Regions from separate parts of the Aeromonas genomosp. paramedia genome, predicted to be linked through region 2. Evidence: predicted binding sites of a transcription regulator. Region 2 holds the regulator's gene; the other holds the start of a gene.

Region 1 (16,031 bases), on a different contig from region 2:
AACGGCAGCTTCCTCTACACCTCTCAGGGGCTCAAGGAGATGATGGGGTCCGAGGCGGCCGACGACACCCTGCTGGGGCTGACGGGGCAGGCCCTGCATGACTTCGTGACCACGGTGGAGCGCCATGCCCTGACCATGCAGCCGCTGGATCTCGAGGTGGAGATCAGGCGTCAGGGACAAACGGGCTACCTGCAGATCCGGGGCCACTTCGTGCGACAGGAGGGGCTGGAGGGGGTCATCCTGAATGGGGTTGTGCAGGACATCACCAAGCTCAAGCACCAGGAGCTGGAGCTGCGCGAGGCCAGGCGGGTGGCGGAGGAGGCGACCCAGGTGCGCAGCCGGTTCCTCGCCACCATGAGCCACGAGTTGCGCACCCCCATCTCCGGCATGCACGGCATGCTGGAGCTGCTGCAGATGAGCTCCCTCGATGACGATCAGCGCTATATGCTGCGCAACATCTCGACCTCCACCAATCACCTGCTCTATCTGGTGAACGACATCCTGGACTTCTCCAAGATGGAGGCGGGGCAGTTGCAACTCAATCCCCATCCCTGCCGGTTGACCTCTGTCATCTGCGACGTCATCCGGGGTCATGCCACCCTGGCCTATGGCAAGGGGCTCAACGTGACGCTGGCGTGGGGACAGGAGGTGCCGGATCAGGCCAGCCTGGACGCGGTGCGCGTGGGTCAGGTGATCTCCAATCTGCTGAACAACGCGGTGAAGTTCACCGAGGCGGGGGAGATTGCCATCCAGGTGGGTTATCAGGCCCATCAGCTGACCTTGACGGTGCGGGATACGGGGATTGGCATAGCCCGGGATAAGCAGGTCAATCTGTTTACCCCGTTCAAGCAGGTGGAGTCAGACATCACCCGGCGTTTTGGCGGCACCGGGCTCGGGCTCGCCATCTGCCATCAGCTGACCCTGAAGATGGGGGGAAGCCTGGTGCTGGAGAGCGAGGCGGGGGTCGGCACCACAGTGACCTTCGCCATCCCCCTGGCCGAGTGCCGCTGGGATGCCCCGCCGCTGGCGGGTCAGCACTGGTGGTGGTTCGGGGAGGACGAGGTGCTGCAAGCCGTGATGGAACGGCTCGGCGCCACGCTCCACCCCATGAGCGCCGAGCAGTGGCGTCATCCCCTTGAGGGCTGCCTGCTGGCGCAGGAGAGCCGCCTGGAGCAGGCCCTTGGCAGTGGCTGGTTGCAGCATTTGCAGCAATCTTCCCTCAAGGGCATAGTACTCTCCCCCCATGAGGCATTGCGTGGCCGCATGGGCAGTGACGCCTGGTGGCGGATCGGCCAGTCCCCCATCTACCCGGATCTGCTGCTGGAGACCTGCCGCCAGCTGTCGAGCGAGCGGCCGAGCCAGCCGATGCAGATGGAGGGAGAGCGACTCAGGGGCAGGGTGCTGGTGGCGGACGATCATCCCGTCAACCGCGCGCTGCTGACCCGCCAGCTCGCCATCCTCGGCATAGAGCCCGAGGTGGTGGATGATGGGGAGAAGGCGCTGCGCGCCTGGCAAGGGCAGGAGTTCGCCCTGCTGCTCACCGACTGCCACATGCCGGTGATGGATGGCTATACCCTGGCGCGCACCCTGCGGGCGGCCGGTGACGAGGCGCCCATCATAGGCATCACCGCCGACACCTCTGAGGAGGCCAGCCAGCAGATGCTGGAGGCCGGCATGAACGACATGCTGTTCAAGCCCTACAGCCTGGAAACCCTGCGCCAGACCCTGGCTCGCTGGCTACCGGCGGCCAGCCCGCAACAGGAGGCAGTGGCACCCCGGCAAGCAGAGGTTCAGGCTCCGGGAATATGCTGGTTGACCCTGTTTGGTGACGAGGGGGTGGCGCGCAGCATGGCCAGCGAATATCTGGAGGCCAACCGCCAGGATGGCGAAGACATGATGCAGGCTCTGGCCCGGCAGGATAACCAGGCGCTGGTGGAGACGGCGCATCGCATCAAGGGGGCCGCCCGCATGGTGGGGCAGCAGGCATTGGCGACCGAGGCCGCCCAGCTGGAGGCGGCGGCCAGGTTGAAGCAGCTGGACAGGCTCGACGAGCTGGTCCAGACGGTACAGGCATTGATGGACTCTATCAGAGGTGAAATGGAGTTATGGCTCGATGAATAGTGCACGGCATGAGTTGGCGATCATGGTGGTGGAGGATCACAACTTCCAGCGCAAGGCCCTGATGCACCAGATCCGCGGGCTTGGCTACGGCAACCTGCTGGAAGCCCAGGACGGGGAGGAGGCGCTGATCCAGTGCCAGCACCACCAGGTCGACATCCTGTTCTGCGATCTGCGGATGCCGGGCATGGATGGCATGGCCCTGCTGCGTCGCCTCTCCCTCGGCGGCTTTCGCGGCGGCATAGTGCTGTGCAGCGCACTGGAGGATGATGTGGTGGACGCCGTGCTGCGCATGAGTCGTGCCTACGGCCTGCAGGTGCTGGGGCGCATCGACAAACCCGCCAGCCATCAGCAGATCGCCCAGTTGATCGGCGCCTGGCAGCCCCAGCAGGTGCGCAGCCAGGAGGAGGACGGCCACAGCCTGAGTCTGGATGAGCTGTGCCGGGCCCTGGAGCAGGACCAGCTGCTGCCCTGGTATCAACCCAAGGTGAGCTTTGAAAACGGTCAGTGGGTCGGCATGGAGGCGCTTGCCCGCTGGCAGCACCCCGAATATGGGCTCATCTCGCCGGCCCGCTTCATCCCGCTGGCGGAGCACAACGGGCTCATGGATCCGCTGACCGAGGTGATCATCGGCAAGTCACTGCGCGACGGCCACCTGTGGGAGAAGACGGGGCTCTCCCTGAACCTGTCGATGAACCTCTCCACTACGTCGCTGATCGAGGGGGATCTGTGCAATACCCTGCTCAATCACTGCCAGCGCTGGAGCATCAACCCCGAGCTCATCACCCTGGAAGTGACAGAGAGCGCCTTCGTCAAGGATCTCGGCAAGTCCCTGGAGGTGCTGACCCGCTTGCGGATGCACGGCTTCGGCCTCTCCATCGACGACTTCGGCACCGGCTACTCCTCCATGCAGCAGCTCGCCCTGCTGCCGTTCACCGAGCTGAAGCTGGACAGATCCTTCGTCGATCGCTGCTATGAAGATCCCTCCCGCCTCGCCATCATCGAATCCAGTATCGAACTGGCGCGCAAGTTGGGGTTAAAATCGGTGGCAGAGGGGGTCGAGGACGAGGCCACCTGGCTGCTGCTGGCCAGGCTGGGGTGCGATCAGTGCCAGGGATTCTTCTCCGCACGCCCCATGCCACGCGAGGAGTTGCTCGTCTGGCATGACACCTGGCGCGAACGATTGCCCGCATTGATCGGGCGCTAATCAAGGGCAGGATGCCCCTGCGACACAAGGATGGTCATGAAAATATCAAGCAAGCTGTTGTTGAGCTTCTGTTTTATCAACCTGCTCATCATTCTCTCCTCCGCCCTTGTCTACCATCAGCTCGGCCGGATTGAAGCCTCCCAGGAGGCCTTGCTGGCCCAGGCCCTACCCGCCCTGCAACGGGACGAGGCGAGCCAGAAGGCCCTGATCGCCACCGTCTCCTCCCTGCGGGCCTACCTCATCCTCGGCAAGGATCCGGCGCAAGGTGCGCGCATCAAGCAGGAGTGGGAGCAGGCCTGGCGAGCCATAGAGCAGCAGGGATTCACGCCTGACCTGACCCGGTCCCTCAAGAGCTTCAAGGGGGCGCAGGAGAAGGTGTGGGCCCTGGCCCATACCGAAGACAACCTGCCGGCCCACACCCTGATGCTGCTGGAGGCAGGCCCCCTGGCTGAGGCGGCCCTCGATCAGCTGCAATCCATCGCCAACGAAGAGGTGGCGACCCCCCAGGAGGCACTGCCCGGCGATCGCCGTCTGCTGCTCAAGCAGGTGGGGGATGCCTACAACGGGCTGGCCAATGCCCTCTCCGCCCTGCGGGACTTCCTCATCTCGGGGGACAAGGAGTATCGCGACAAGTACCAGGACTACTACCAGTTCCATCTGCAGCGGGTGGCCGAGCTGAAACAGCAGCAGGCCAACTTCACCGAGGCGCAGAAGGGGTTGTGGACGCTCTTCGAGGAGATGTCTGCGCCCTTTGCCGAGCTGGTGGGGCAGGTGATCGCCAGGCGGCAGGCGCCGGACTGGGATCAGGCCAATCACCTGATGGCCACCGACATAGAACCTGCGTTGACCCGGCTCGCCGATCAGCTGGCGAATCAGGTGACCCAGACCCGGGGAGAAGTGGACAAGATAGCGGGCAAGCTGGCCGGTGCCAGTCAGGCCATTCACCGCACCCTGCTGCTGGCGACCACCAGCGTCATCCTGCTCGGCACCCTGGTAGCCCTGCTGTTCAGCCGCCGCCTGACCCGCGACATCGCCAGCCTGGTGAACCGTGCCGGGCAGGTCGCCGATGGCCGCCTGCCGAGTGCGCCCCTGCCGGTGCTGCGCCAGGACGAGCTGGGCGGGCTGACAGGCTCCATCAACCGGATGTCGAGCCAGCTGCGCCAGCTGGTGGGGGAGATCCAGGGGGCGGTGGCGCAGGTGGAGGGGGCCGGCCGCGAGGTGGGCCAGACCACCAATGCCATAGTGGACGATCTGGCGAGTCAGAATCAGCGGCTGGATACGGTCGCGGCCGCCATAGAGCAGATGTCCGCCAGCACCCGGGACGTGGCGGGCAACATCGCCGATGCGGCTGGCGCCGCGCGGCAGACCGAGCAGCAGGCCAGGCAGGGGGAGCAGGCCCTCGCCCGCATGGGGAGCACCATGGCGCAGATTGCCGCCATGATCACCCAGGCCAATCAGGCGATGACGCTGCTCAGCAGCCAGAGCGAGCAGGTGGGCCGCGTCACCGAGGTGATCGCCACCATAGCCGAGCAGACCAACCTGCTGGCGCTCAATGCCGCCATAGAGGCGGCGCGCGCCGGGGAGCAGGGGCGGGGATTCGCCGTGGTGGCGGACGAGGTGCGCCAGCTGGCCAGCCGCACCAGCCAGTCGACGGCGGAGATCAACCAGACCATCGCCAGCATACAGCAGCAGACCCGCCAGACCGCCGATACCGTGGGCAGCGGCACCCTGCTGGTGGAGCAGGGCAGGGGGGCCGTGGCCTCGGCCACCGAGACCCTGGCGGCCATGTCGGCGCTGGTGCAGGATCTCTGCGGCCAGCTCGCCGCCATCGCCACCGCGACCGAGCAGCAGTCCAGGGTGGCCCAGGAGGTGGCGGGCACGGTGGAGGAGATCGCCGGACTCAGCCACCAGTCCAGCGAACACAGCCAGCAGGGGGAGTTGATCGCCGCCCGGCTGACCCGGGAGACGGGCCAGCTGACCGCGGCCATCAGCCGCTTCGAGCTGGATGCCTGAGCAGGGCAGGGGTGACAGCCAAGCGGGGCAGGCCTATGGGCCTGCCCCGCTTGTTTTCACGCATGATATCGAGAGGCCCTGTGGTCGATGCTGCTGCCGGTCTCCTGGTTGAGCAGGCAGGCCAGCAGGCATAGGGCGCTTCTCGCTGCCGGCTCGGTCCGGACGCAGGAATCCAGGTCAGTCCAGACGCCGGAAGGCCCGGTGGTCGACGCTGCTGCTGGTCTCCTGGTTGAGCAGGCTGACCAGCAGGGGGATGGGGCGCTTCTCGCCAGCAACGTCTGGTGAGGGTCAGTCCAGCCGCCGAAAGGCCTGGTGGTCGACGCTGCTGGTCTCCTGGTTGAGCGGGCTGACCAGCAGGGGTATGGGGGCGCTTCTCGCTGCCGGCTCGGTCCGGACGCAGGAATCCAGGTCAGTCCAGACGTCGGAAGGCCTGGTTGTCGAAGCTGCTGCTGGTCTCCTGGTTGAGCAGACTGACCAGCAGGATGGCCCGCTTCTCCCCATCCGGCTCCAGATAGATGGCCTCGAACCCGGCCAGGGGGCCGGATTCGATCAATACCTTGTCCCCTTGCGTCGGCAGGCGGGCATAGCTGGCGCGCGCCTCGTCGCTGTCGTCCCGGCTCATCAGCCGGTAGATCAGCTGGCTGCTGACGGGGCTCCACTCCTTGCCGAAGTGAATGATGCGGCTGATGCCGCGGGTGGACTTCAGGGTGACCGGGGTCACCACTTCCAGATCCACGTAGATGAACAGGTAGTTGGGGAACATGGGTTCACGCTGCGGGACCCGTTTGCCACGCCGCAGCTTCTCCACTTCCACCATGGGGTAATAGGATTCGACGCCTTGAGCCGCCAGATGGGCGCGGGCGCGGGCCTCTTCCTTGGGTTTGCAATAGGCCAGATACCATTTCTTCATTGTTGTTCTGTTTTTTCGTGTTGCCGTGCTTCTGGCTATGATAACGGGGGCAAAAAAAAAGGCCACGCTTGACGTGGCCTTTTTTACAGAGTGAGTGGTTACCAACCTTTCACCAGACCGCCCTTGAACAGCTCGGTCCCCTTCTTGTAGACCTCGTCGGTCTGGAAGGCCTGGACGAACTCCTTGACCTTCTCGTCGTCCTTGTTGTTTTCGCGGGCAACGATCAGGTTGACGTAGGGGGACTCCTTGTCTTCGACGAAGAGGCCGTTTTCGGTCGGGGTCAGGCCGATCTGACCGGCGAAGGTGTTGTTGATGATGGAGAGATCAACATCTTCCAGGGAGCGGGGCAGCTGAGCGGCTTCCAGCTCGACGATCTTGAAGTTGCGCGGGTTGCTGGCGATGTCCAGCACGGTCGCTTCCAGACCGGCACCTTCCTTCAGCTTCAGCAGGCCCTGCTTCTCCAGCAGGATCAGGGAGCGACCCAGGTTGGTCGGATCGTTCGGCACCGCGATCTGGGCACCGTCTTTCAGCTCGGACAGGGCCTTGATCTTCTTGGAGTAACCGGCGATCGGGTAGACGAAGGTGTTGCCAACCGGCACCAGCTTGAAGCCGCGATCACGGATCTGGGCATCCAGGTAGGGCTTGTGCTGGAAGGCGTTGACGTCGACGCTGCCGTCGTTCAGGGCCACGTTCGGGGTGACGTAGTCGGAGAAGGTGACGATCTCGACGGTCAGGCCGTATTTCTCCTTGGCCACCTTGGCCGCGGTCTCGACCAGTTCGGTCTCGGGGCCGGCGATGGCGCCGACTTTCAGGGTCTTGCTCTCTTCCTTCTGACCGCAGCCGACCAGTACCAGAGTTGCCAGCAGCGCAGCCGCAGCGGATTTAATGCCCAATTTCATAAAAACCTCCTGTCAGAAATCGACGATTAACGATGATCACATTGTTTGACCAGGCGCTCACCCGCGCTCTGGATGAGTTGAACCAGTACCACCAGAATGACCACGGTGACCAGCATGACGGTAGGGTCGAAGCGCTGGTAGCCGTAGCGAATACCCACATCGCCCAGGCCGCCCCCCCCGATGGCACCGGCCATGGCGGAGTAGTTAACGAGCGTGACGAGGGTGATGATGATGCTGTTGAGGATCCCGGGCAGGGCCTCGGGCAGCAGCACCTTGGCAATGATTTGCAAGGGTTTGGCACCCATGGCCTTGGCGGCTTCGAGCAGGCCGTCCGGCACTTCCATCAGGGCACCTTCCACCAGACGGGCGATGAAGGGGATGCAGCCCACGGTCAGCGGCACTATGGCGGCTATGGTGCCTATGCTGGTGCCGACGATCAGCCGGGTCAGCGGAATGATGGCCACCAGCAGTATGATGAAGGGCACGGAGCGGCCGACGTTGACGACGATGCCGAGGATCTTGTTCAACAGCGGGTTGGCCAGGATCTGGCCCGCCTTGGTCACGTGCAGTGCCACGCCGAGCGGCAGGCCGAGCAGGCAGCCGAACAGGGCGGAGGCAAACACCATGATCAGGGTGTCGCCGAGGGCCGTGAACAGCAGATTAATCATGGCTTCGGACATGAGTCATTACCTCCAGCTGGATAAGATGGCTGAGTCGCCGAGGATTGGGCGCAGCAGATTAGTCATTGCTTCGGACATAGCCCATTACCTCCAGCTGAATGTGGTTGTCGATGAAGAACTGCTGGGTGGCCTCGCACTGGGCCTCGTCCCCGAACAGCTCCGCCAGCAGGAAGCCGAACTTGACGCCACCGGCGTATTCGATGTCTGCGCTCAGTATGCTGATGTCGATATTGAAACGGCGGCTCACCTCTGAGATAAGCGGCGAATCGACGGTGGCACCGGTGAAGCCGAGCTTCACCAGGGGATAGCTGTTGGCCACCCGCTCGCTGCTCATCCTGTCCTGGTACTCCTGGGGCACTTCCAGGTGGATGGTGGAGTGGATGAAGTCACGGGCCAGCTGGGTCTTGGCATTGCTGAAGAACCAGGCCACTTCTCCCTGCTCGATCAGGCGACCGTCGCTGATGATGGCCACTTCGTCACAGATCCCCTTCACCACGTCCATCTCGTGGGTGATGAGCAGTATGGTGAGCCCCAGCTTGACGTTGATCTCCTTGAGCAGGCTCAGGATGGATCGGGTGGTCTGGGGGTCGAGGGCCGAGGTGGCCTCGTCGCACAGCAGTACCTTGGGGGCCGGAGCCAGGGCGCGGGCGATGGCGACGCGCTGCTTCTGACCGCCGGAGAGCTCGGACGGATAGGCGTGGGCACGGGCTTCCAGCCCGACCAGGGCCAGCAGCTCTGAGACCCGGCTCTGGATCTGCGCCTTGCTCCAGCCCGCCAGCTCCAGCGGGAAGGCGATGTTGGCGAACACGGTGCGGGAGGCCAGCAGGTTGAAGTGCTGGAAGATCATGCCGATCTGGCGGCGAGCCTGGGTCAGATCCCGTTCGCTCAGGGCCACGAGATCCTGGCCGTCGACGATGACCTGGCCCTCTGTGGGGCGCTCCAGCAGATTGACGCAGCGGATCAGGGTGCTCTTGCCGGCACCTGAGGCGCCGATCACGCCGAAGATCTTGCCTTGTGGCACATGCAGGCTCACGTCACGCAGGGCGTGCACGGCGTCACTGCCTTTACCGTAGACTTTGTTGAGACCGATCAACTTAATCATGGATTCTTCCGTGCTAACAGCCTTAAAGCACAGGGCGCTACAGGCGGGTGAATTGGGCAGAGGTTTCACTGGGTTGCTCTGCCATCATGGAGGATGATGCTAAGATGTCCGGATGGCTGTGTCAACGCATGTTTCTACGTCTAGACGTCTAAAAAATGGATAAGGATTCCCGCTCGCTGACTAAGGAAAGAGGGGTAAACCGACAGCCTCAATATTAGATTCTGATTTGAAATTAGTAGGCCGAATATAACCTGGATAATCCTCCTTAACTCGATGATCCCCCCGTTTTGTCACGACCTCTCCCTGGGCGCTGGCGGCCAGTTGCCAGCATGACAGGGAGGAATCTCTTTGTCCTTTTCTCCTCGTTTTCTGCTTTTTCTTTCCCATCCCTTTGATGTAGAACAAAAAATGACCGCTTTTATCCGGGGAGAGCGCGGCGTTTTTTTATACTGGCAGGAGGTGGACGGCAGGAGGAGGCAGAGATGCGATTTCAACAGATCAAGGACCTGATGCTTTACCTCGAACAACTGCATCAGCAGCAGGGGCGCAGTTACGGGCGCCTGATCCCCCAGGTGGATGGGGAGCGCAGCCGGATGTTGCTGGCCTATCTGCAAGGGCGGGAGGATGCGGCGGCGGCCCACCTGCACGACTATCGGGAGCAGATGGGGCGCGGGGTCAAGGAGACCTGGCTGGATCAGGGATTCGGTGTGGATCTGCTGGCCGATTGCCAGCGTCTGGCACTGCCCGCCGGTGCCCAGCCCGAGGAGATAGTGGCCCTGGTGTCGCGGCAGGAGGAGAAACTCGTTGGCGAGCTGGGGCGCCTGGCCCGGGAGTGCCCCACGCCGGACACGGCCGCGCTGCTGAGCTCCCTGGCGTCCATGGCGCAATCCCGGCTGACCCGGCTGGTGCACGGAGCCCATCGGCTCGACGATCTCTAGCGCGCCATGGCAGAGGCCCGGCTCGGGCCTCTTGCGGCGTTGTCGGGGAGAGTCAGCCCTCTTGCCGGGCCGCACCGTAGAGGGCGGCCCCTATGATGCCGGCCTGGTTGAGGTTGGCCGCCGCCACCAGGGGGGCCCGGGTCTCGATCCGATCGATGAACTTGTCGAGCTTGGCGGCGCTGCCGCCTCCCAGGATGAAGAGATCGGGAGAGAAGAGGAACTCGAGGCGGGCCAGATACTTGTTGAAGCGTTTGCCCCAGCGGTTCCAGGAGAGATCCTCGCGTTTGCGCACCGCATCCGAGCAGTAGTGCTCCGCCACCATGCCTTCCAGGATGAGGTGGCCCAGCTCGGTGTTCGGCAGCAGCTGGCCGTTGACGAACACGGCGGTGCCGATGCCGGTGCCCACAGTGATGAGGATGATGACCCCCTTGCGATCCCGGCCCGTGCCGAAGCGCATCTCGGCCAGCCCGGCCGCGTCGGCGTCGTTGAGCACGTGGCAGGGCAGGCCGGTCACGTCGGCGAACAGGTGGGCGGCGTCTGTCTCGATCCAGCTCTTGTCGATGTTGGAGGCATTCTTGGCGATGCCGTTGTGGATGGTGGCGGGGAAGCCGCACCCCACGGGGCCCTTCCACTGGAAATGCTCGACCAGCGCCTTGAGGGTGTGCGCCACGGCGGCCGGGGTGGCCGGTTGCGGCGTGGCGATGCGGTGGCGCTCGCTAATCAGTTCGCCAGTCTCGGTGTCCACCAGGCAGCCCTTGATCCCGGAGCCGCCAATATCTACTCCCAACATCTGCATCCGAATCTTCCTTTTATTGTGCCTATGGTCAATGGTCGGCAGAGCATGAAAAAAGTGCTGTCATCCGGCAAGGGCCAGATCGCTTATGCGTGATCCGGCAGGCCTTTTTCGATGCAGCGGATCAGCAAACGGGTCTTCTTGTTCTCCTTCTCCTGGCGCGCGGCCAGGGTCGCCAGCGCCCACTCGATGTGTTCGGCCACCATGGGCTCGGCGCCGGGAAGCGCCTGCTGCAGGGCCGCCATGGCATCGCTGCTGGCCGGGCCGTTGCCCAGCGCCACCGCCAGGTTGCGGCGCCAGCGCTGATAGCCGATGCGGCGAATGGGGCTGCCTTCGGTGTGCTTCAAAAATGCCGCCTCCGACCACTGCCACAGGTCGAGCAGGGGGGGGCGGTGCAGATTGGGGCGCGGGCTGAAGTCGGGCTCTGGGCTCGCATCCGCATAGCGGTTCCAGGGGCAGATAAGCTGGCAGTCGTCACAGCCGTAGATGCGGTTGCCCATCAGCGGCCTGAACTCTTCCGGGATGGGGCCGTCATTCTCTATGGTGAGGTAGGAGATACAGCGCCGTCCGTCCACCACGTAAGGGGCTATGATGGCGCCGGTCGGACAGATGTTGATGCAGGCTACGCACTTGCCGCACTGCTCTTTTTCCACCGGGGCATCGACGGGCAGCGGCAGGCTGACCAGCAGCTCCCCGAGAAAGAAGAAGGAGCCGGCCGACTCGTTGAGCAGCAGCGAGTGCTTGCCCACCCAGCCCAGCCCCGCCTTGGCCGCCAGGGGGCGCTCCAGTATGGGGGCCGAATCGACGAAGGGGCGCCACTCCCCCGGGGTTTCCTGCGTGGATGGCAACAGCGCCTGGCAGCGCTGCTCGATGCGCTCCCCCAGCTGCTTGAGCCGGTTGCGCAGCACCTTGTGGTAGTCGCGCCCCAGGGCATAGCGGCTGATGTAGCCCAGGGTCGGATCGCGCAGAGTGGCGGCAAAGCCCGCCTCGAAGGGGAGATAGTTCATCCGCACCGACAGCACCCGCAGGGTGCCCGGCAGCAGCTCGTGGGGCCGGGCCCGCATCATGCCATGGCGCGCCATGTAATCCATGGTGCCGTGATGACCCGCATCCAGCCAGGCCTGCAACCTGGGCTCCTCGAGGGCGAGATCCGTGTCCGTGATGCCGGCCTGGTCAAATCCTAGCTCCCGTGCCCAGAGCTTGATATCGTGGGCCAGTTGTGCGAGTTCGGCGGCCGTCATTGTGCCTCACCTGCCTGCTGGCAGCGGCATGGCGCCCATGGCACCGAGCGTGACGAGGGCCGTGCGCCGTCATGGCACGCCATATGCCGGGCCAGGCGCCGGGCCAGTGGATGATGAAGGTGGGGAGCCGTCATGGTAGAGGGTATCGAGGACGCTATCGGCAAAAAACAAGGCATCAGTCTAGCACAGCCCCTGTGGCGGGCCGAACAGATCCGCAAGATGGAGCAGCGCTGGGCCGAGCGTGAGGGGCAGGCCCTCTACGCCCTGATGGAGCGGGCCGGTGCCGCCCTGTGCAGCTATGCCCGCCATCACTGGCCCCAGAGTCACCACTGGTGGATCTTCGTCGGCCCGGGCAACAACGGGGGGGATGGCTATGTGCTGGCCCGCCTCGCCCGTCGACTCGGTCTCGAGCCTCTGGTGATCGCCGCCCGGGCGCCAGGCCTGCTCCGAGGGGATGCCAGGCGGGCCGCCGACGAGTGGCTGGCGGCAGGGGGAGAGGTGATGATGGCCGATGCGCTCGAGGGGGCGTCGCTCCCTTCGCCGGATCTGGTGATAGATGCACTGCTCGGCACCGGTGTCCAGCTCCCCCTCTCCTCGCCAATGACAAAGATCGTCGCAACAATCAATGGCTTGAATGCCCCCGTTCTGGCGGTGGACCTCCCCTCCGGGCTCAATGCCGACACCGGCCGTGCCATGGGGGCCCTGGTGCACGCCACCCGTACCCTCAGCTTCATCGGCATCAAGCAGGGCATGCTCACCGCCGACGGGGTGGACGGCGTAGGCCAGCTCGACTTGGATCCCCTCGGGGTGGTGCCCGAGGCCGGCCTGGTGCCCGCCGCCGAGCGCCTGGATTATCCCCGCCTAAAGAGTCTGCTCACCCCTCGTCCCCGCTCTGCTCACAAGGGCAAGCACGGCAGGGTGCTGCTGGTGGGGGGCAACCTGGGGATGCAGGGGGCCATACTGCTGGCGGGGCTGGCCTGCCTGCGGGCGGGGGCGGGTCTGGTGCGACTGTGCCAGCACCCGGACTCTCCCCCCGCCAGCCTGGTGCAGCCTGAGCTGATGGGATGCCCGGCCGGGACGGACGAGGGGTGGGCCACGGTGCGCGTGCTGGGGCCCGGGCTCGGTCAGGATGAGTGGGGAAGGGCCCAGTTCGAACACCACCTCAGTGCCAGCGGGCCCCTGGTATTGGACGCCGATGGATTGAATTGGCTGGCGCAGGCACCCCGTCATCAGGATAATTGGGTGCTCACGCCCCACCCCGGGGAGGCGGCCCGCCTGCTGGGGTGCTCCGTCGCCGAGGTCGAGGCGGATCGTTTCGCCGCCGTATCGAGGCTGCAGCAGCGATACGGCGGCGTCGTGCTGCTCAAGGGGGCGGGCTCGCTTATCTGCGATGGCCAGTGCATCAGCCTCTGCGACGAAGGCAATCCCGGCATGGCCAGTGGCGGCATGGGGGATCTGTTATCTGGTATAATCGCCGCCCTCCTGGCCCAGGGCTGGTCTGCCGGCATGGCCGCGCGACTGGGGGCCGTGATCCACGCAGAGGCCGCCGACCTGGCCGCCGCCGAGGGTGAGCGGGGCATGTTGGCATCGGATCTACTGCCCTGGATCCGCCGTCTGGTCAATCCGACACCGTAACAAGTAACAAGAAGAACATGGCAAAAACCTTGATGATGACACTGCCGGACGAGGCAGCAACTGTGGCACTGGGTGGCCGTCTGGCGCAGGCGTGCCAGCAGGCCACTACCGTATTTCTGCACGGCGCCCTCGGGGCCGGCAAGACCACCCTGACCCGCGGCTGGGTGCAAGGGCTTGGCCATCAAGGTAAGGTCAAGAGTCCGACCTATACCCTGGTGGAGCCCTATGAACTGGCCGACTGGCAGGTCTATCACTTCGATCTCTATCGACTGGCGGATCCGGAAGAGCTGGAATTCATGGGCATTCGGGACTATTTCGGCGCCGACACCCTCTGTCTGGTGGAGTGGCCGGAGAAAGGGGAGGGCTGGCTGCCGTCCCCCGATCTCGAGATTACCCTGACGTATGTGAACGAGCAGCGCGAGGCCCTGATTGCGGCCCGCACTGCTATTGGCGAAGCCATTCTGGAACGGTTGTCATCTCAGTGCGCTTGATCCTTGTTATTGCCCTCTCCCTGATGGCCTTACCCTCCTGGGCGAACCAGCTCAAGAGTGTGCGGGTCTGGCCATCGCCGGATAACACCCGGGTGGTGCTCGACATGAGCAGTGCCCCCAATTTCAACTACTTCACCCTGAGCGGCCCGAGCCGCCTGGTGATCGATCTCAAGGGGGCGAGCAACGCCGCCAACCTGGCTCGCATCGAGAACAAGAGCGAACTGGTGCGCAAGATCCGCGAGAGCACGCCCCTTGAAAAGGGCAGCATGCGTCTGGTGCTGGATCTCAGCTCTTCCATCAAGCCGGTGGTGTTCCCGCTGGCACCGGCCGGCCCCTACGGCCATCGTCTGGTGATCGATCTGCCCTATGAAGAGAAAGGCGGCGCCACGGCGCAGCCCGCGCCCGTCGGCGGCCAGGGCAAGGCCATCGTCATCGCCATCGATCCGGGCCATGGGGGGGAAGATCCCGGCTCCATAGGCCCGCGCCGCACCTACGAGAAGCGGGTGACCCTGTCGGTGTCCCAGAAGCTGGCGGCGCTCATCGACCGCGAGCCGGGCATGCGCGCCGTGATGACCCGTCGTGGTGACTACTTCGTCGACCTCAACAAGCGCTCGGAAATCGCCCGCAAGGCCAAGGCGGATCTGCTGGTGTCCGTGCATGCGGACAGCTTCCACAACTCCACCCCGCGCGGCGCCTCGGTCTGGGTACTGTCGACCAATCGCGCCAACCGCGAGATGGGCAGCTGGCTGGAGAAGCAGGAGAAGCAGGGGGAACTGCTGGGCGGGGTAGGCAAGGTATTGGCCGAATCCGACCCCAATCCCTATCTGGCGCAGACCTTCCTCGATCTCTCCATGGACAAGTCCAGGGCCGAGGGTTATGAGGTGAGTCGCCAGATACTGCGCTCCATGGGACGGGTGGCCCGGCTGCACAAGAAGGCGCCGGAGCACGCCAGTCTGGCGGTGCTGAAGGCGCCGGACATTCCCTCTGTATTGGTGGAAACCGGCTTCATCTCGAACCATGCCGAAGAGAAGCTGCTGGCCACCGCCAGCTACCAGGATCAACTTGCCCGCGCCATCTTCGAGGGGATCCGCAGCTACTATCGCAGCCACCCGACCAAGGGGCCCATGATGACGGGCAAGGGGCAGCAAGTGGCCAGCGCCAGTCAGCCAGCGGCGAAAAAGGCGGCGGTTGCCCCCGCGCCCAGGCAGCAGGTGGCCAACCGCATGCCGGCGACAGTGCCGAGCCGCAGCAGCGATGGCGGCGCCCCGGTCAGCAGCGTCGGCAGCGCCTCAGGTGCCGGGGTGATAAAACCCTACAAGGTGGCGGCCAAGGAGCCGAGCGTGCCGGTCGCAAGCGTGCAGAGCAACGACAAGTCCAGGATGATCCGCCACGTGGTCACCCGCGGCCAGAGCCTCTCCCGCCTCGCCGAGAAGCACGGCGTGAGCCAGGCACGGCTGGTGGAGATCAACAAGCTCAAGTCACGGGATATCCAGATAGGGCAGGTGCTCTATATCCCCCAAAACTGACGCGCGGGAGCTGGCGAGGCAGGGCCGAGGGGCGCCCGGATTGGCGCTCGAACCAGGCCTTCGCCACGCTGGCCAACCGGATGGTTGCTGGCGAAGGTGCGGTGGCGCGGCCCGTCCCCGTGTTGAACGTGTCTTGACCCGCAAGCGAAATCATCAGGAGTAAGCCATGCCGATCCGTATATTGCCTCCCGTTCTGGCCAACCAGATTCCGGTTGGCGAAGAGGTGGTGGCGCTGCCCTTCTGGGTGGTTAAGGGGCTCATCATCCGCAAGATTGAAATTCAGGAGTAAGTGATGCCGATCCGTATATTGCCTCCCATTCTGGCCAACCAGATTGCTGCCGGCGAGGTGGTGGAGCGGCCCTCTTCTGTGGTGAAGGAGCTGGTGGAAAACAGCCTGGATGCGGGGGCCGACCGGGTCGAGATCGACATCGACAAGGGGGGCGCCAAGCTGATCCGCATCCGTGACAACGGCAGCGGC
Region 2 (16,031 bases):
TACGGGTGCAACGCTAGGCCTCATCCTCGCAGTGTTTATGGTGTCCCGTCGCGATGACTACCGTCAGGTGGCCAAACTGGGCATGCCCGCCGGCATCTTCCAGATCAACGAGCCCATCCTGTTTGGCCTGCCGGTCATCATGAACCCTGTGTTGCTCATCCCCTTCGTGATGGTGCAACCGGTGCTGGCGACCATCACCCTGTTTGCCTACAACACCGGTTTTATCCCGCCCATCACCAACATGGCGCCCTGGACCATGCCAGCCGGATTGGGGGCCTTCTTCAATACCAACGGCAGCATAGCCGCGGCCCTGCTGGCGATATTCAACCTGGGGATAGCCACCCTGATGTATGTCCCCTTCGTGCTGATTGCCAACAAGGCCCAGGCCGTTATCGAGGAAGAACAGGAGAGCGAAGAGGATATCGCGCTGGCCCTGAAATTCTGATGACACTCCCGGGAGGAGCCTGGCTCCTCCCTCTTCAAGCCGAAGGAGAAGAAGATGACGTATCGCTTTGCGGACGATTTTTGGTGGGGCAGCGCCAGCTCGGCGCCCCAGACGGAGGGAGCCTCCAGCCGAGATGGCAAGTCCGACAACATCTTTGACTACTGGCACGCCATTGAGCCGACGCGCTTCCACCAGGGCATAGGCCCGGCGCAAGCCTCGACCTTCTATGATCGTTTCGAGAGCGACATCGCACTGCTCAAGCAGCTCAATCACAACAGTTTTCGTACTTCCATCTCCTGGTCCCGACTGATCCCGGACGGGACGGGCGAGGTCAATCAACAGGCTGTCGCTTTCTACCATGCCGTATTTGACCGCTTGCTGGCCGAGGGGATCACCCCCTTCATCAATCTCTACCACTTCGACATGCCGCTGTGCATGCAGGAGCTAGGCGGTTGGGAGAGCCGGGACGTGGTAGCGGCCTATGTGCGTTACGCCAGCCTGTGCTTCGAACTGTTCGGCTCACGGATCAAGCACTGGTTTACCTTCAACGAACCCATAGTGCCGGTCGAGTGTGGTTACCTCGGCCACTTCCACTACCCCTGTGTGGTGGATTTTCGCCGCGCCGTAACGGTCGCCTATCACACAGCCCTGGCCCACGCCGGTGCGGTCAAGGCCTTTCGCGATGCCCGTGCCAGCGGCGAGATTGGCATCATCCTGAACCTGAGCCCCACCTACCCCCGCTCCGATTCGGCGGCAGATCGCCAGGCGGCGCGCTGGGCCGACTTGCTGCTCAACAAGAGCTTCCTCGATCCGGCCCTGAAAGGGGGCTATGACCCCGAGCTGGTCGCCCTGCTGCGCCAGCATGATCTACTGCCTGCGGTGGACGCCGGTGACAAGGCGCTACTCAGTGCCGGACGGGTGGATTGGCTGGGGATCAACTACTACCAGCCACGGCGAGTCAAGGCCAAGGATCAAGCCTGCTCGGGGGCGCCGCGCACTCCCGAAGATCTGTTCGATTTCTATGAGATGCCGGGGCGCAAGATGAACCCGCACCGGGGCTGGGAGATCTATGAGAAAGGGATCTACGACATCCTCACCGAGCTACGTCTGGGCTATGGCAACCCCCGCTGCTACATCTCGGAAAATGGCATGGGCGTCGAGGGAGAAGATCGCTTCATCGGGTCCGAAGGGCGGGTAGAGGATGACTACCGCATCGACTTCATTCGTGGTCATCTCGAGTGGCTGCATCGCGGCCTGCAAGAGGGTAGCGCCTGCTGCGGTTATCACCTCTGGACCTTCATCGACAACTGGTCCTGGCTCAATGCCTACAAGAACCGCTATGGCTTGATCCGGCTGGATCTTGACAGCCAGACCCGCACCATCAAGAAAAGCGGCTATTGGTTTGCCGAGGTGGCACGCAACCATGGTTTCAATTAAGTGGGATTCCAGTAAACCGCTTTCAATTAACTAGCTGTAATCAAGGGGATAAAGAGATGTTCGATATGGACAACATAGAGGCAGAGACCACGACTCGCGATGACATGGAGGAGGTGGTGATGGGACTCATCATCAACTCGGGGCAGGCACGCAGCCTGGCCTACAGCGCCCTGAAGAAGGCCAAGGAGGGCGACATAGCCACCGCCCGCCTGCTGATGACCCAATCCCGCGAGGCCCTCAACGCCGCCCACCTGGTGCAGACCCAGCTGATTGAGAGCGATCAGGGCGAGGGCAAGGTGCCGGTTACTCTGGTACTGGTTCATGCCCAGGATCACCTGATGACCTCCATGCTGGCACGGGAGCTGATCAACGAGCTCATCGACGTGCACGAAAAACTGCTCGGCAAATAACAGCGGCATCGGCCAGCCATAGGGGGCGAATAATGAGCGTCAAGACCATCCGGGAAAACGAGCTGTTCAACAACAGACCCTTTCACATGTTCATCTACAACAAGCAGGTGAGCGGTACCGGTTTGCATCAGCACGACTATTACGAATTCACCCTGGTGTTGACCGGCCGTTACTATCAGGAGGTCAACGGCAAGCGGGTACTGCTCGAGCGCGGCGATCTGGTGTTCATTCCGCTGGGCTCATCCCATCAGAGCTTCTACGAGTTCGGTACCACCCGGATCTTCAACGTCGGGATCAGCCGCAGCTACTTTGACGAGCACTTCAAGTACCTGCTGCCGGAACACTTCGTGGCGTCCCAGGCCTATCCGCTCAAGCATGAATTCCTGAGTTATATCGAGTCGGTACTGGTTTCTCCCGGCTTTCGGGAAGAGGCGCTGACCGAATTTCTCGAAGTGGTGACCTACTCGGTGATGAACCGGCTGCGTCACTACAAGGACGCCTCAGCCAGCGAGGATCTTCCACTCTGGCTCCATGAGGCGGTAGAGCGCATGCACGATCGTTCGTTGTTTGCCGACGATGCCCTGGCCAATCTGATCCATCTCTCCGGCAAGAGCCAGGAGTACCTGACCCGTGCCACCCGGCGTTACTACAACAAGACGCCGATGCAGATCATCAACGAGATCCGGGTCAACTACGCCAAGATGCAGCTGGAAGTCACCAACGACTCTGTGGCCGACATTGCCTTCGAGACCGGCTACAACGATGTCAGCCTCTTTATCAAAAACTTCAAGAAGTTGACCTCCTTTACCCCGGGCAGTTACCGAAAATATCTCTATCCGAAATTTGAAACCCCGGCCTGAGATTGGCGAGCCGTATTTTTTAAAAACCATGTGCGGCAAAACCGCTGACCCAGATTGACCGGCCCCTGCCACAGGTGGCTGCGGCCCGCTGCACCCCCGATGCAGGGCTGCCCCTTATTCAACCCAATTTGAGAATGATGAAGAGGTGCTTATGAACAAGAAGCTTAAAGTGGTCACCATAGGTGGTGGCAGCAGCTATACCCCGGAGCTGGTCGATGGCTTCATCAAACGCTACGCCGAGCTGCCAATCGACGAGCTGTGGCTGGTCGATGTCCCCGAAGGTCAGGAGAAACTGGACATCATTTTCGACCTTTGCCAGCGCATGATCCAGAAAGCCGGCATCCCCATGACGCTGCACAAGACGTTGGATCGCCGCGCCGCGCTGCAAGGCGCCAGCTTCGTCACCACCCAGCTGCGGGTCGGCCAGTTGCAAGCCCGGGAAAAAGACGAGCGCATTCCCCTCAGCCACGGTCTGCTGGGCCAGGAGACCAATGGCGCGGGCGGCCTGTTCAAGGGGCTGCGCACCATCCCCGTCATCTTCGACATCATCCGCGACGTGGAAGAGATCTGCCCGGATGCCTGGCTCATCAACTTCACCAATCCGGCTGGCATGGTGACTGAAGCCGTGCATCGCCACACCCAGTTCCGCCGCTTCATCGGGGTGTGCAACATTCCGGTCGGCATGCAGATGTTTGTGCGCGACGCCCTCAAGGTCACCGCAGAAGACGTCCTCTCCATCGACATTTTCGGCCTCAATCACCTGGTGTTCATCGGCGACGTGCTGGTCAATGGGGTATCGCGTTTCGATGAACTGCTCGAGGGGGTGATAGACGGCAGCCTCACCAGTTCCAGCTCGGTCAAGAACATCTTCGATCTGCCCTTCGATGCGAGCCTGATGCGCGGACTGCGCCTGTTGCCCTGCTCCTACCTGCGTTACTACTTCAAAGAGAAAGAGATGCTGGGGATCGAGATGGGCGAGTTCTACAAGGGCGGCGCCCGGGCCCAGGTGGTGCGACAAGTCGAGAAAACGCTGTTTGAGCTCTACCAGAACCCAGAACTCGACGAAAAGCCCAAGGAGCTGGAGCTGCGCGGTGGCGCCTACTACTCGGATGCGGCCTGCGAGGTGATCAGCGCCATCCATAACGACAAGCGCAGCGAACAGTATGTGATCATCCCCCACCATGGCCATGTCACCAACATTCCGGCCGACTGGACTGTCGAGATGACCTGCCTGGTGGGTCGTGATGGTGCCATTCCTCACCCGCGCCTCACCCGTTTCGACGACAAGGTCAACGGGCTCATTCACCTCATCAAGAGCTTCGAGATTGCCGCCTCCCAGGCAGCCTTGAGCGGCTCCTTCGATGACCTGCTGCTGGCCATGAACCTCAATCCGTTGATCCATTCGGACAACGAGGCAAAAACCGTTGCCCAGGAGCTGCTGCTGGCACACCGCGAGCACTTGCCCAAGTTTGCCGCCGCCATTGCGGATCTCGCCTGATAACACCGGGCCCCGTTGATCATCGGCGGGGCAATACAGGAGATAGAGATGCATAAAAGATTGATTATCAACGCCGACGACTTTGGTCTCTGCCCTGCCCAGAGCTACGGCATAGTGGAGGCCTTCGAGCATGGGGTGGTCAGCTCGACCACTGCCATGGTCAATTCCCCGGCCATAGCGCATGCGGCCTGGCTGGCCAAGCGCTTCCCGGACTTGCCCATCGGGCTGCACTTCGTGCTCACTTGGGGCAAGCCGCTCTCTCCTCTCTCCTGCCTGGTCAATGTCCGGGGGGAACTGGACAAGAGCATCTGGCAAAAAAGCGAGCAGGGCCTGCTGGTCGCAAGGGAAATCATGGAAGAGCTCAGGCAGCAGTTCGATCGTTTCATCGCCCTGTTTGGCCGCTCGCCCAGCCACATCGACAGCCATCACCATGTGCATATGCTGCCGAGCCTCTATCCGCTGGTGGAAGCCTTTGCCCGCCAGCAGGGCATCCCTATGCGCATCGATCGGGAGGAGGTGCGCCGTCACGGCCTGACCGTCAACCATGAGCTCAGTTGCCAGCGCTTTGACAGCCGCTTCTATGGTGAGTCACTCACCCGGGAGCTGTTGCTGCAACTGCTGGATGACGCTAATGAACAGGGGGTCAGCTCCCTGGAGATCATGTGCCACCCCGCCTTTATCGATCTCGAGGTGCAGCGCAGCGCTTATCACCAACCCAGGCTCACCGAGCTTGCCATCCTCACCGATCCGGCCTTGCCTGAGTTGATCGCGGCGAGAGGCTATTGCCTCACCAGCTACCAGGGGTGGCAGCCATCTTGAATCACCAAGGTGGCAGGGCTGTACTGTGATGGGCTCAGGCCTATGGTGGGGCGCTAGCTCGTCGATGTGGTGATGAGGTGGTTGAGAAAGAGGCTGAACAGCTCGGCCCGGGAGCCGAGCCGCAGCTTGCCGTAGAGGTGCTTGCGGTGATTCTTCACGGTGCCGCTGCCGATGCCGAGTTCGGCGGCGATTCCCTCGGTGTCCAGCCCCTGCAGCAGCAGGCTCGCCACCTGCCGCTCCCGGCGGGTGAGCCTGTCTCCGCCCACGCTGCTCATCGCCTGCTCCACTGCGGCCTTGAGGCTGGCGCCGTCCAGGCTGGCCGCTACGCCTTGCACCCCATCCTTTGCCGTACTCTTGGCTGCACTTTTCGCAGCACCATCCGTGGCTCTCGTCGCCGCGCTCTGGGCCAGCAGTGGCTGGCTTTGGCTCCACTGCTGGCGGCACAGGGAGTGCACCAGGGGGAACAAGGCTTCCAGCCTGGCCCGCTCCTGTGGACGAAGGCTCTGGCGCTTGTCGAGGCGACCCAGAAACAGCATCAGGGTGAGACCGCCGCGCACCGGCAGGATCAGCCCCACCTCCTCCTGCCAGCCGGTGGCCTGATAGAAGTGGTGGCGGTATTCGGGATCGAGCCGCCCCTTGGACACCTGCGCCAGGGTCCATACTCCGGCCCCCAGACCCTGTTCCAGGGCCTGCATAAAGGGATCCTGGCTGAAGTGGCTGGTGAGGTAGCGATCAAACAGCAGGGCCCGCTGGTGGCTCAGGTTGTCATGGAGGTAGACCGGGCGCTGCCCCACCCCGAGCAGCAGGGCGCAGTCGAACGCCACCTGCTGCTGGATGAGGCGCACCAGGGCCGCCGCAAAGGCCGGGCTGTGCAGGGCATCGACGACGGCGGTCAGACCCTGGGTCAGCGAGTCTGTGGCGAGGGGCTGGCTCATGGCGACGGGCTCCGGCTGGCGGGGAAAGCACCCCGATATGGGCGGGATGCTAGCACGAGAGTGGCAAAACTGTCCCCTGGGGGACATATCCGCCCCGAGTCATAGGGGCGAGTATGGCGACTTTCCCCTGCTGTTGGAGACCCCATGATCGACCCCCATTTGCTCACTGACCTTACCGAGCGCGGCCTGGTGGCCCAGATGTCCGACCCGGCGGCGCTGGCCGACCATCTCGCCACGCCGCGCACCCTCTACTGCGGCTTCGATCCCACCGCCGGCAGCCTGCACATAGGCCATCTGGTGCCGCTCTTGATGCTGCGCCGCTTCCAGCTCGCTGGCCACACCCCGGTGGCCCTGGTGGGGGGCGCCACCGGCCTCATCGGCGATCCCAGCTTCAAGGCGACCGAGCGCAGCCTGAACAGCAGCGAAACCGTGCAGGGCTGGGTGGCCAGCCTGTCGACCCAGATCCGGGCGCTGTTGCCGGCGAGCGAGGGTCTGGCGGCCCCTGTGCTGGTCAACAATGCCGACTGGATGGGGCAGATGTCCGCCCTCGATTTTCTGCGGGACATCGGCAAGCACTTCTCGGTCAACGCCATGCTGGCGCGGGAATCGGTGCGCCAGCGGCTGGCTCGCCCGGATCAGGGGATCTCCTTTACCGAGTTCTCCTACGCCCTGCTGCAATCCCAGGACTTCGCCGTGCTCAACCAACGTCTCGGCTGCACCCTGCAGATCGGCGGCAACGATCAATGGGGCAACATCACCAGCGGCATGGATCTCACCCGGCGACTGCATCAGGCCCAGGTGCACGGCATGACGCTGCCCCTCATCACCAAGGCGGATGGCACCAAGTTCGGCAAGACGGAAGGGGGCGCCATCTGGCTGGATCCGGCGCTCACCTCGCCCTACGCCTTCCATCAGTTCTGGCTCGGCACGGCGGACGAGGATGTCTACCGCTTCCTGCGCTACTACAGCTTTATGCCGCTGGCGGCCATCAGGGCGCTGGAAGTCGAAGATGCGGGTCGGCAGGGGCGCAAGCAGGCCCAGCAGGTGCTGGCGGACGAGTTGACCGAACTGGTGCACGGCAAGGGGGCTCTGGCGGCGGCGCGGCGCATCGGCGAGCTGCTGTTTTGCGGCGACGTGGCTCGGCTCGGGGAGGGGGATCTCGCCCAGTTGGCGCAGGATGGCATGCCGAGCTGCCGTATCGAGAAGGAAGCGGATCTGGTGACCCTGCTGGTGGAGAGCGGTCTGGCGAGTTCGAAGCGGGTTGCCCGCGAGCTGCTGGGGGCGGGCGCCATCAGCCTCAACGGCACCATCAGACAGGATGAATGGCTCAGTGCGGCGGATCGGCTGTTTGGTCGCTACCTGCTGCTGCGCCGGGGCAAGAAGCAGTACCGGCTGGTGGAGTGGGTGGACTAGTACGCCCGATCCCAAGGAGCAAGGGCTGCCAGGCAGCCCTTCTGTTTGTCCGCTTGCTCATGGGGTCTGTGGCTTCCCCATTGATGCGCAAAATGCCGATTCACACGGCCAGCGGCAATAACTCGGCGTAGTCGCGGATCGCCGGGAAGGCGGTAATCTGCTGCTCAGGCTGGCGACTGTCCGGGTTCTGGATGGCGAGCTGATAACCGATGCCGTAGTCGGCGGCGGCGCGCAGGATCCGCTCGCTGTCATCGACGAACAGGGTGCGGGCCGGATCGAATGCCAGTCGTTCTGCCAGCGCCTGCCAGCAGTGCTGGCTCTCCTTCGACCAGCCGAGCTCATGGGTGCTCACCATGAGATCCAGGTGGCTGGCGAGATCGAGGTGCGCATCCTTGACCGACAGGCTGGCGGGGTGGGCATTGGTGAAGAGCACCAGCTGCTTGCCCGCCGCCCGCAGGGCGGCCAGGAAGGGGATGACGTGGGGCCGCCACTGGATCTTGTCCAGTATCTCCTGCTTGAGGGCGCGGATGTCGAGCCCGAGGGTCCGGCTCCAGTAATCGACGCAGTACCAGTCGAGGGTACCGCTGACCGCCTGATAGTGGGCATCGATCTGCGCCTTGGCGTCGGCCAGCGGCAGGCCGAGGCGCGCGGCGTAGCGCTCGGGCACCAGCTGCTGCCAGAGGTGGCTGTCAAAATGAAGGTCGATCAGGGTGCCATCCATGTCGAGCAGAACTGTGTCTATCTGGTGCCAGGGCAGTGGGGTGGGCATGGGGCCTCTTTGTGTCGGACTGGGTGGGGAAAACGGGGGGCATTATAACGGATTTTTCAGGCACCTTTCCGGCCCTTGCCCCGTGGTGTTCCCTCGGGGAGTCGTTTACTCTTGAAGCACTCTTTTTTAACGAGCAGTCAGCCCAGATGAGTGACCCCCACAAGTGCAAACCCGAACACGTCCGCGTCGAGGCCATGGCCCACGACAAGCGCAAGCCGGAGATCATCAAGGCCGAACTGGTGGCCGAGAGCCGGCTGTTCAAGGTGGAATCCCTGCACCTGAAATTCAGCAACGGGGAGGAGCGGGTCTACGAGCGGATGCGCGGCGGCAACCGGGGTGCCGTCATGGTGGTGCCCCTGTTCGATGCCCACACCCTGCTGCTGGTGCGCGAATACGCGGCGGGCACTCACTCCTATGAGCTGGGCTTCCCCAAGGGGCTGATCGATCCGGGCGAAGATGCCTTCGAGGCGGGCAACCGGGAGCTGATGGAGGAGGCGGGCTTCGGGGCCCGTGACCTGATCCCCCTCAAGCAGGTCTCCCTGGCCCCCGGCTATTTTTCCAGCCGGATGGACATACTGCTGGCGCGGGATCTCTACCCCGAGCAGCGGGTGGGCGACGAGCCCGAGCCCCTCGAGGTGATCCCCTGGCCCCTCAATCGCATCGACGAATTGCTGGCGCGACCTGACTTCACCGAGTCGCGCAGCATCAGTGCCCTGCTGCTGGCCAGCAAATGGCTGGCGGAGCAGGAAAGCTAGCCCAAGCCTGGGTAAAGGTAATAAAAACAGAGGATAACAAGATGCAGGAGTTGTTGGCCTGGATACCTGGGGTCAAGGAGATAGCCCGCGAAGCGGGACGGATCCTTCACGAAATCTATCACGGCGGTCAGTTCGAGCGTCAGCTGAAGGAGGATGCGACCCCGGTCACCAGTGCCGATCTTGCTGCCGATGCCTACCTCAAGCAGGCGCTGTCGGCGCTCACCCCCCATGTGCCCGTGCTGACCGAAGAGGCGGCCGATGTGCCCTTCAGCCAGCGTGCCAACTGGCGGCAATACTGGCTGGTGGACCCCCTCGACGGCACCGGCGAGTTCATCGCCGGCAGCGGTGACTTCGCCACCCTGATCGCCCTGGTGCGGGACAATGTCCCGGTGCTCGGGGTCATCTATGCCCCCGAGGCCGACGTGCTCTACTGGGCGGTGCGCGGCCACGGCGCCTTCAAGGAGGTGAATGGCGAGGTGTACCCCATCAGCGCCATGCACCACGAGCACGACCAGCCCGACTCCCTGGTGGTGGCCATCAGCCGCCGCCAGAAGCTGGAGAACCTGACCCGCCGCCTCAACCCGGCCATCAACTACGAGCTGATCCCGCTTGGCTCCAGCTCCCTCAAGTCCTGCCTGGTGGCGGAAGGGGCAGCAGACTGCTATGTGCGGCTCGGCCCCACCGGCGAGTGGGACACCGCCGCCGCCCAGTGCATCGTCGAGGCGGCGGGGGGGCGCATCCTCAGCCTGGCGTTGCAGCCGCTCAGCTACAACGAAACGGAGTCGCTGGAGAACCCTGACTTCATCGTGATGGGGGACCCGGAGCTCGCCTGGGGCAAGATCCTGACTCACTGAGCCGGTTGAAATGTAGCCAGTTCATCCAATCAGGCGGCCCCGTGGCCGCCTGATTGCCTGGTGTGATCTGCTGGCTTGGCGCGGCATATTCAGGTGTATTCGCTACTTAAATGGATTGCTGTAGTGGATCATCACAATCAAACCCAAAGTGCTGGCATCTATTTTCAGGTAATTCTGAAAACTTCGCATTGGTCGAAATAAAAAATCGACCAGTGGTTATATTTTAGTTTTATATTTCGTGTTATTCGCTATTTAAAGGTTTAACCGAACAGGGCGGACTGGAAATGCCACCCAATCTCACTGGCTGAACCTGACTTTGCCAGTGAGATCTGCCAATGCCGCTTTTTGAGAATTAAATGCTAAAGGAGCACAATCTTTTTAGATTTTAATACTATATATAAGTGGTTTATCAATGAGTTCATCTGCAGAGGTCACCCGGGAGCTATCCGGTTCCCCATCCATCAGCCGCACTGGCTGGCGTCGTCACGATACCCACTGGGTCATCAGCCTGTTTGGCACCGCGGTCGGCGCCGGCATCCTCTTCCTGCCCATCAACCTGGGTCTGGGGGGCATCTGGCCCCTGGTCATCGTCGCCGTGCTGGCGGGCCCCATGACCTTCCTGGCCCACCGCGGGCTGGCGCGCTTCGTGCTCTCCTCGTCGCGCCCCCACGCCGACTTCACCGAGGTGGCGGAGGAGCACTTCGGCAAGATGGCCGGTCGCCTCATCTCGGCGCTCTACTTCCTCTCCATCTTCCCTATCCTGCTCATCTACGGGGTCGGGCTGACCAATACGGTGGAGAGCTTCATGATCAACCAGCTCGGCATGGATGCCCCGAACCGGGTGATGCTCTCCGGCCTGCTGGTGTTCGCCATGATCGCCGTGATGATGGCGGGGGAGAAGGCGATGCTGCGGGCCTTTGCCTTCATGGTCTACCCGCTGGCGGCCATTCTGGCGGCGCTCTCCTGCTACCTGATTCCCCAGTGGCACTGGCCGGAAGCGACCGCGTTCGAGGGGGCCAGCTTCTTCAACACCGTCTGGCTGGCGCTGCCGGTCACAGTGTTCGCCTTCAGCCACGCCGCCGCCATCTCCGGCTTTGCCAACGTGCAGCGCCGGGAATATGGCGAGCAGGCCGAAGCCAAGAGCGGCCTGATCCTGCGCAACACCACCGTTATGCTGGTGGGCTTCGTGCTCTTCTTCGTCTTCTCCTGCGTGCTGAGCCTCTCCCCGACCCAGCTGGCCGAGGCCAAGGTCCAGAACGTCTCCGTGCTCTCCTATCTTGCCAACATCACAGACAACCCTGTGATAGTGACCCTGGGGCCGCTCATCGCCTTCATCGCCATCAGCTCCTCCTTCCTCGGCCACTTCCTCGGCGCCCGGGAGAGCCTGAAAAGCCTGATCGCCAAGCCCACAGGGCTGTCGCTGGCCAAGGCGGACCGGCTCGGCATCGCCCTGATGTTCTTCGCCATCTGGGGGGCGGCTGTCATCAACCCCGGCATCCTCGGCCTGATGGAGACCCTCTCCGGTCCCGTCATCGCCATGATCCTCTTCATCATGCCGGTGGTGGCCATCTACAGGGTGGAGGCGCTGGCCCGCTTCCGTCAGGGTTGGGTGAACGGCTTCATCCTGCTGACCGGTTCGCTCTCGGTCTCGGCCCTGCTCTTCAGCCTGCTGAAGTAACAGCGGCGCGGTGGCTAAAAAGAGAGAGGCGACCCCGGGGTCGCCTCTCTCTTTTTCATGGGGCACAGTACCTCAACCCAGCTTGGCGCCGTTCTCCACCGCCTGCTCCGGGATGGCCATCACCACGGCGCCATCGGCCCGGTAGAAGCCGGTCAGCAGAAACTCCGACTGGATGGGGCCTATCTGCTTGGTCGGGAAGTTCACCACGGCGACGATCTGGCGCCCCACCAGATCCTCCGGCCGATAGAGATCCGTTATCTGGGCGCTGCTCTTGCGCACCCCGAGCTCGGGGCCGAAATCCGCCCATACCTTGTAGGCGGGCTTGCGCGCCTCGGGGAAGGGCTCGACCCGCACCAGGGTGCCCACTCTCAGCTCCACCATCTCGAACTGCTGCCAGCTTATGGTCTGCATCTTGGCTCCTCCTTTCACACACCTTGCATTGACCCCAGCATGCCTCGAAACGGCAGCCCCTGTCTTCGGCAAGGAGCCGGACTGTTATGGCTGCGGGCCGTTTTGCTGGCGCCAGCGGGAGGGGGTGAGGCCCGTCTCGGCCAGGAAACGCTCGGCGAAGGCGCCCTGATCCTGATAGCCGCAGCGGTTGGCCACCTCGCATATGGGCAGGGCACTGTGAGCCAGCAGGGTACGTGCCAGCGCCATGCGCCGCCCGCGGATGTAGTGGGAGGCGCTCATGCCGAACTGCTGGCGAAAGGCGTGCTTGAACTGGCTCTGGCCGAGGCAGGCAACAGCGGCGAGCCGCTCGTTGCCAAGGGGCTCGGCGAGGTGGGCCTCGATATGGCGCTGCACTCTTGTCATGCGGGGGGCCAGGGTGGGGCCCATGCCCTGACCCTGGGCCAGGAGGCCCAGCCAGACCTGCTCCATGCCGGCCACATGGCGACCCTGGCGCACCATCTGATGGAGGAAGGCGAGGTAGTGGCGCTGGGGCTCGTCCAGGGGGATGAAGGGGCGCTCGCCAAGGGCCTCGGGCAGCCAGTGGCTCTCCTGCACCAGGAAGGAGAGCGCCGGGTCGGCGGCGTAGTCGTGGCGAAGACCGGGGGCGATGACGCAGGCAAAGCCAGGGGCGAGGCGGCGACCCTGGCCCTGCACCTCGATCTCGAGGGGACCGTCCAGGGGGATCACCAGCTGGGCGAAGTCGTGGCTGTGGCTGCTGATGTCGCTCTGGTAGCGGCGCAGGCTGAACGGGCAGGGGGCGGATAGAGATGACGCGGCACCGGGCCGCGTCATCGAAGAGGGGGGATTATGTGCCATGGGCCACCGGATTACTCGGCGTCGAAATCTTCGATCTCTTTGCCGAGCGCCTCCATGATGGCGCGGGCCTCGGCGGGGACGCTGTCCGGATGGTCCTTGCGCAGATCGTCGTCACAGGGCAGCGGCTGACCGGTGAATGCGTGCAGGAAGGCCTCACAGAGCAGCTCGCTGTTGGTCGCATGACGCAGGTTGTTCACCTGGCGACGGGTGCGCTCATCGGTCAACACCTTCAGCACCTTGAGCGGGATCGAGACGGTAATCTTCTTGACCTGTTCGCTCTTCTTGCCGTGCTCCGCATAGGGGCTGACGTAGTCGCCGTTCCACTCTGTACCCATGTTCCACCTGTTCTCGTTTGGCCGTGAGCGCGGATTTTAACCCTTAAGGATCTCAATGGCAATCCAACAGCAAAGCCATTTAGACGTCTAGAAGTGTTGACGGCTTTTTTAAGGTGGCGTAGTGTGATGCACCATGGGCCGGCACTCCGGCCAGCGCAAATGAGAGCGGGGCAGGACGACCCACGAGGCGGACCGGCTCCGGCAACACATCAAGGAGAGTGACATGACCCACAAGGCCACCCTGGCGGTACGCACCGGGATTGAGACAGACACACAACACGGTGCCGTGGTGCCCCCCATCTACCTCTCCAGCAACTACACCTTTGCCGACTTTGGCGAGCCTCGTCAATACGATTATGCCCGCTCGGGCAACCCGACCCGCACCAATCTGGCGGACGCCCTGGCGGCCCTGGAAGGGGGCGCAGGCGCCGTGGTGACCGGCACCGGCATGGGAGCCGTCCACCTGGTGACCACGGCCCTGCTCAAGGCGGGGGATCTGCTGATCGCCCCCCACGACTGCTACGGCGGCACCTGGCGCCTGTTCGAGTACCTGGCGGCCAAGGGCCACTACCGGGTGCAGTTCGTCGATCAGGGGGACGAGGCGGCGCTCGCCGAGGCCCTGGCGCAGCAACCGGCCCTGGTGTGGGTAGAGACCCCCTCCAACCCGCTGCTGCGGGTGGTGGACGTGGCCGCCATCGCCGCCGCCTCCCATGAGGTGGGTGCCAAAGTGGTGGTGGACAACACCTTCCTCTCCCCGCTGCTGCAACAGCCGCTCTCGCTGGGTGCCGATGTGGTGGTGCATTCGACCACCAAGTACATCAACGGCCACTCCGACGTGGTGGGCGGGGTCGCGATCGCCAAGGAGGCCGAGCTGGCCGAGTCCCTGGTGTGGTGGGCCAACTGTCTGGGGCTCACCTCCGGCGCCTTCGACTCCTACCTCACCCTGCGCGGTCTGCGCACCCTGGCGCCGCGCCTGCGTGCCCATCAGGAGAATACGGACAGGATCCTGGCCTTCCTGCAGCAGCAGCCGCTGGTCAAAAAAATCTATCATCCCAGCCTGCCGAGCCACCCGGGCCACGAGATTGCGCGCCGTCAACAGTCCGGCTTCGGCGCCATGCTAAGTTTTGAACTCGATTGCAACGAGACGGGGCTGCGCGCCTTCCTCGCGGCGCTGCGCCTCTTCTCGGTGGCGGAATCCCTCGGCGGGGTGGAGAGTCTGGTGGCCCATCCGGCCAGCATGACCCACAGGGCCATGACTCCGGCGGCGCAGCAGGCGGCGGGCATCAGCGCCCAGTTGCTGCGCCTCTCGGTGGGCATAGAACACGGTGAAGACCTGGTGGCCGATCTGGCTCAAGGCTTTGAACAGGCGCAGTTGGCACAACAGGCAGAGCAGGTGAAGTAATGGAACAGCAACAGCAAGGAGAGAGTGCGGTGGCGGCAGAGAGAGCCTTGAAGCGGCGTCATGTGCACAAGTTTGGCGGCAGCAGCCTGGCAGATCCTGTCTGCTATCGCCGGGTCGCCAGCATTCTCGAACAACAGGCCGAGCAGCAGGGCGGGGGCAGGGAGCTGGTGGTGGTCTCCGCCGCCGGCAAGACCACCAACCGGCTGATCCAGCTGGTGGAACTGGCCGAGGCGGGTGACGAGGCCGCAGGGGAGGCCATCACTGCCCTGCACGCCTACCAGCAGAGCCTGATCGACGGCCTGCTGGAGGGGGAGTTGCTGCTCGACTTGAGCCAGCAGCTGACCGACGACATGCAGCAGATCGCCAAGACCCTGGAAGGGCAGTTTGATCGCTTCGAGCGCAACGGCCTGCTGGCCTTTGGCGAGGTGTGGTCGGCGCGTCTGCTGGCCGCCCTGCTCAGCAGCCGCGGCGACAAGGCCATCTGGCTCGACGCCCGCAGCTTCCTGCGCGCCGAGGATGGCGCCCTGGTCAAGGTCAATACCGCCATCTCCAGCGAGCTGCTCAAGGCCCGCCTGGCGGAGCACCCCGGCCGCATAGTGGTGACCGGTTTCATCGCCGCCGACATGGAGGGACGCTCCCTGCTGCTCGGCCGCAACGGCTCCGACTACAGCGCCAGCCTGCTGGCCGCCCTGGCGGACGGGGAGTCCACCACCATCTGGAGTGACGTGGCCGGTGTCTACAGCGCCGATCCGCGCCGGGTGAAGGAGGCGCGCCTGCTGGAGCGCCTGAGCCTGGCGGAGGCCAACGAGCTGGCCCGCCTCGGCTCCTCCGTGCTCCATTCCCGCACCCTGCAGCCGGTGGCCGACAGCCGCCAGCGCCTCACCCTGCGCTGCAGCTACAACCCGGACGAGGGCTGCACCCATATCCTGCGCCGGGCGCCGCGCTCCGGCGGGGCGCGCATCGTCTCCTCGGTGGATCAGATAGCCCTCATCGAGCTCAAGGTGCTGCCCCAGACCGGTTATGAGCAGACGGTGGCGGCTATCGAGGCCCATCTGGCCCGCCATCGCCTCCACCCGCTCACCCTGCAGCGCCAGCCGGATCGGCGAGTGCTGCGCCTGGCCTACACCCTGGAGGTGGCGCAAGGGGCCTTCGAGG

What was found. The regulator MetJ, encoded in region 2, represses methionine synthesis genes. The targets are predictions, from matches to a motif close to AGANNTCTAGANNTCT.
Region 1: metN (methionine ABC transporter ATP-binding protein MetN) is a predicted target of MetJ. The motif match lies at 9,064-9,079, and genes of this name have one in related genera.

What each region holds. Positions count from the first base shown of each region.
Region 1 covers NZ_JAAROG010000019.1:103,530-119,560, reverse strand. The annotation lists gene HB860_RS15295 (transporter substrate-binding domain-containing protein) at 1-2,121, shown strand, start outside; gene HB860_RS15290 (EAL domain-containing response regulator) at 2,114-3,325, shown strand; gene HB860_RS15285 (methyl-accepting chemotaxis protein) at 3,362-5,338, shown strand; partial or broken gene HB860_RS22300 (transcription/translation regulatory transformer protein RfaH) at 5,516-5,608, opposite strand; gene rfaH (transcription/translation regulatory transformer protein RfaH) at 5,748-6,248, opposite strand; gene metQ (methionine ABC transporter substrate-binding lipoprotein MetQ) at 6,347-7,147, opposite strand; gene HB860_RS15270 (methionine ABC transporter permease) at 7,174-7,827, opposite strand; gene metN (methionine ABC transporter ATP-binding protein MetN) at 7,886-8,929, opposite strand; gene HB860_RS15260 (hypothetical protein) at 9,412-9,867, shown strand; gene ppgK (polyphosphate--glucose phosphotransferase) at 9,920-10,663, opposite strand; gene queG (tRNA epoxyqueuosine(34) reductase QueG) at 10,747-11,901, opposite strand; gene HB860_RS15245 (NAD(P)H-hydrate dehydratase) at 12,034-13,536, shown strand; gene tsaE (tRNA (adenosine(37)-N6)-threonylcarbamoyltransferase complex ATPase subunit type 1 TsaE) at 13,554-14,027, shown strand; gene HB860_RS15235 (N-acetylmuramoyl-L-alanine amidase) at 14,018-15,553, shown strand; gene HB860_RS22210 (hypothetical protein) at 15,720-15,842, shown strand; gene mutL (DNA mismatch repair endonuclease MutL) at 15,846-16,031, shown strand, end outside.
Region 2 covers NZ_JAAROG010000001.1:228,185-244,215, forward strand. The annotation lists gene chbC (PTS N,N'-diacetylchitobiose transporter subunit IIC) at 1-445, shown strand, start outside; gene HB860_RS01185 (glycoside hydrolase family 1 protein) at 500-1,882, shown strand; gene chbA (PTS N,N'-diacetylchitobiose transporter subunit IIA) at 1,939-2,292, shown strand; gene chbR (transcriptional regulator ChbR) at 2,325-3,152, shown strand; gene HB860_RS01200 (6-phospho-beta-glucosidase) at 3,304-4,650, shown strand; gene chbG (chitin disaccharide deacetylase) at 4,699-5,469, shown strand; gene HB860_RS01210 (helix-turn-helix transcriptional regulator) at 5,523-6,404, opposite strand; gene tyrS (tyrosine--tRNA ligase) at 6,549-7,817, shown strand; gene yrfG (GMP/IMP nucleotidase) at 7,918-8,586, opposite strand; gene nudE (ADP compounds hydrolase NudE) at 8,733-9,341, shown strand; gene cysQ (3'(2'),5'-bisphosphate nucleotidase CysQ) at 9,383-10,195, shown strand; gene HB860_RS01235 (aromatic amino acid transport family protein) at 10,608-11,873, shown strand; gene HB860_RS01240 (tRNA-binding protein) at 11,946-12,284, opposite strand; gene HB860_RS01245 (AraC family transcriptional regulator) at 12,369-13,115, opposite strand; gene metJ (met regulon transcriptional regulator MetJ) at 13,151-13,474, opposite strand; gene metB (cystathionine gamma-synthase) at 13,698-14,876, shown strand; gene HB860_RS01260 (bifunctional aspartate kinase/homoserine dehydrogenase II) at 14,876-16,031, shown strand, end outside.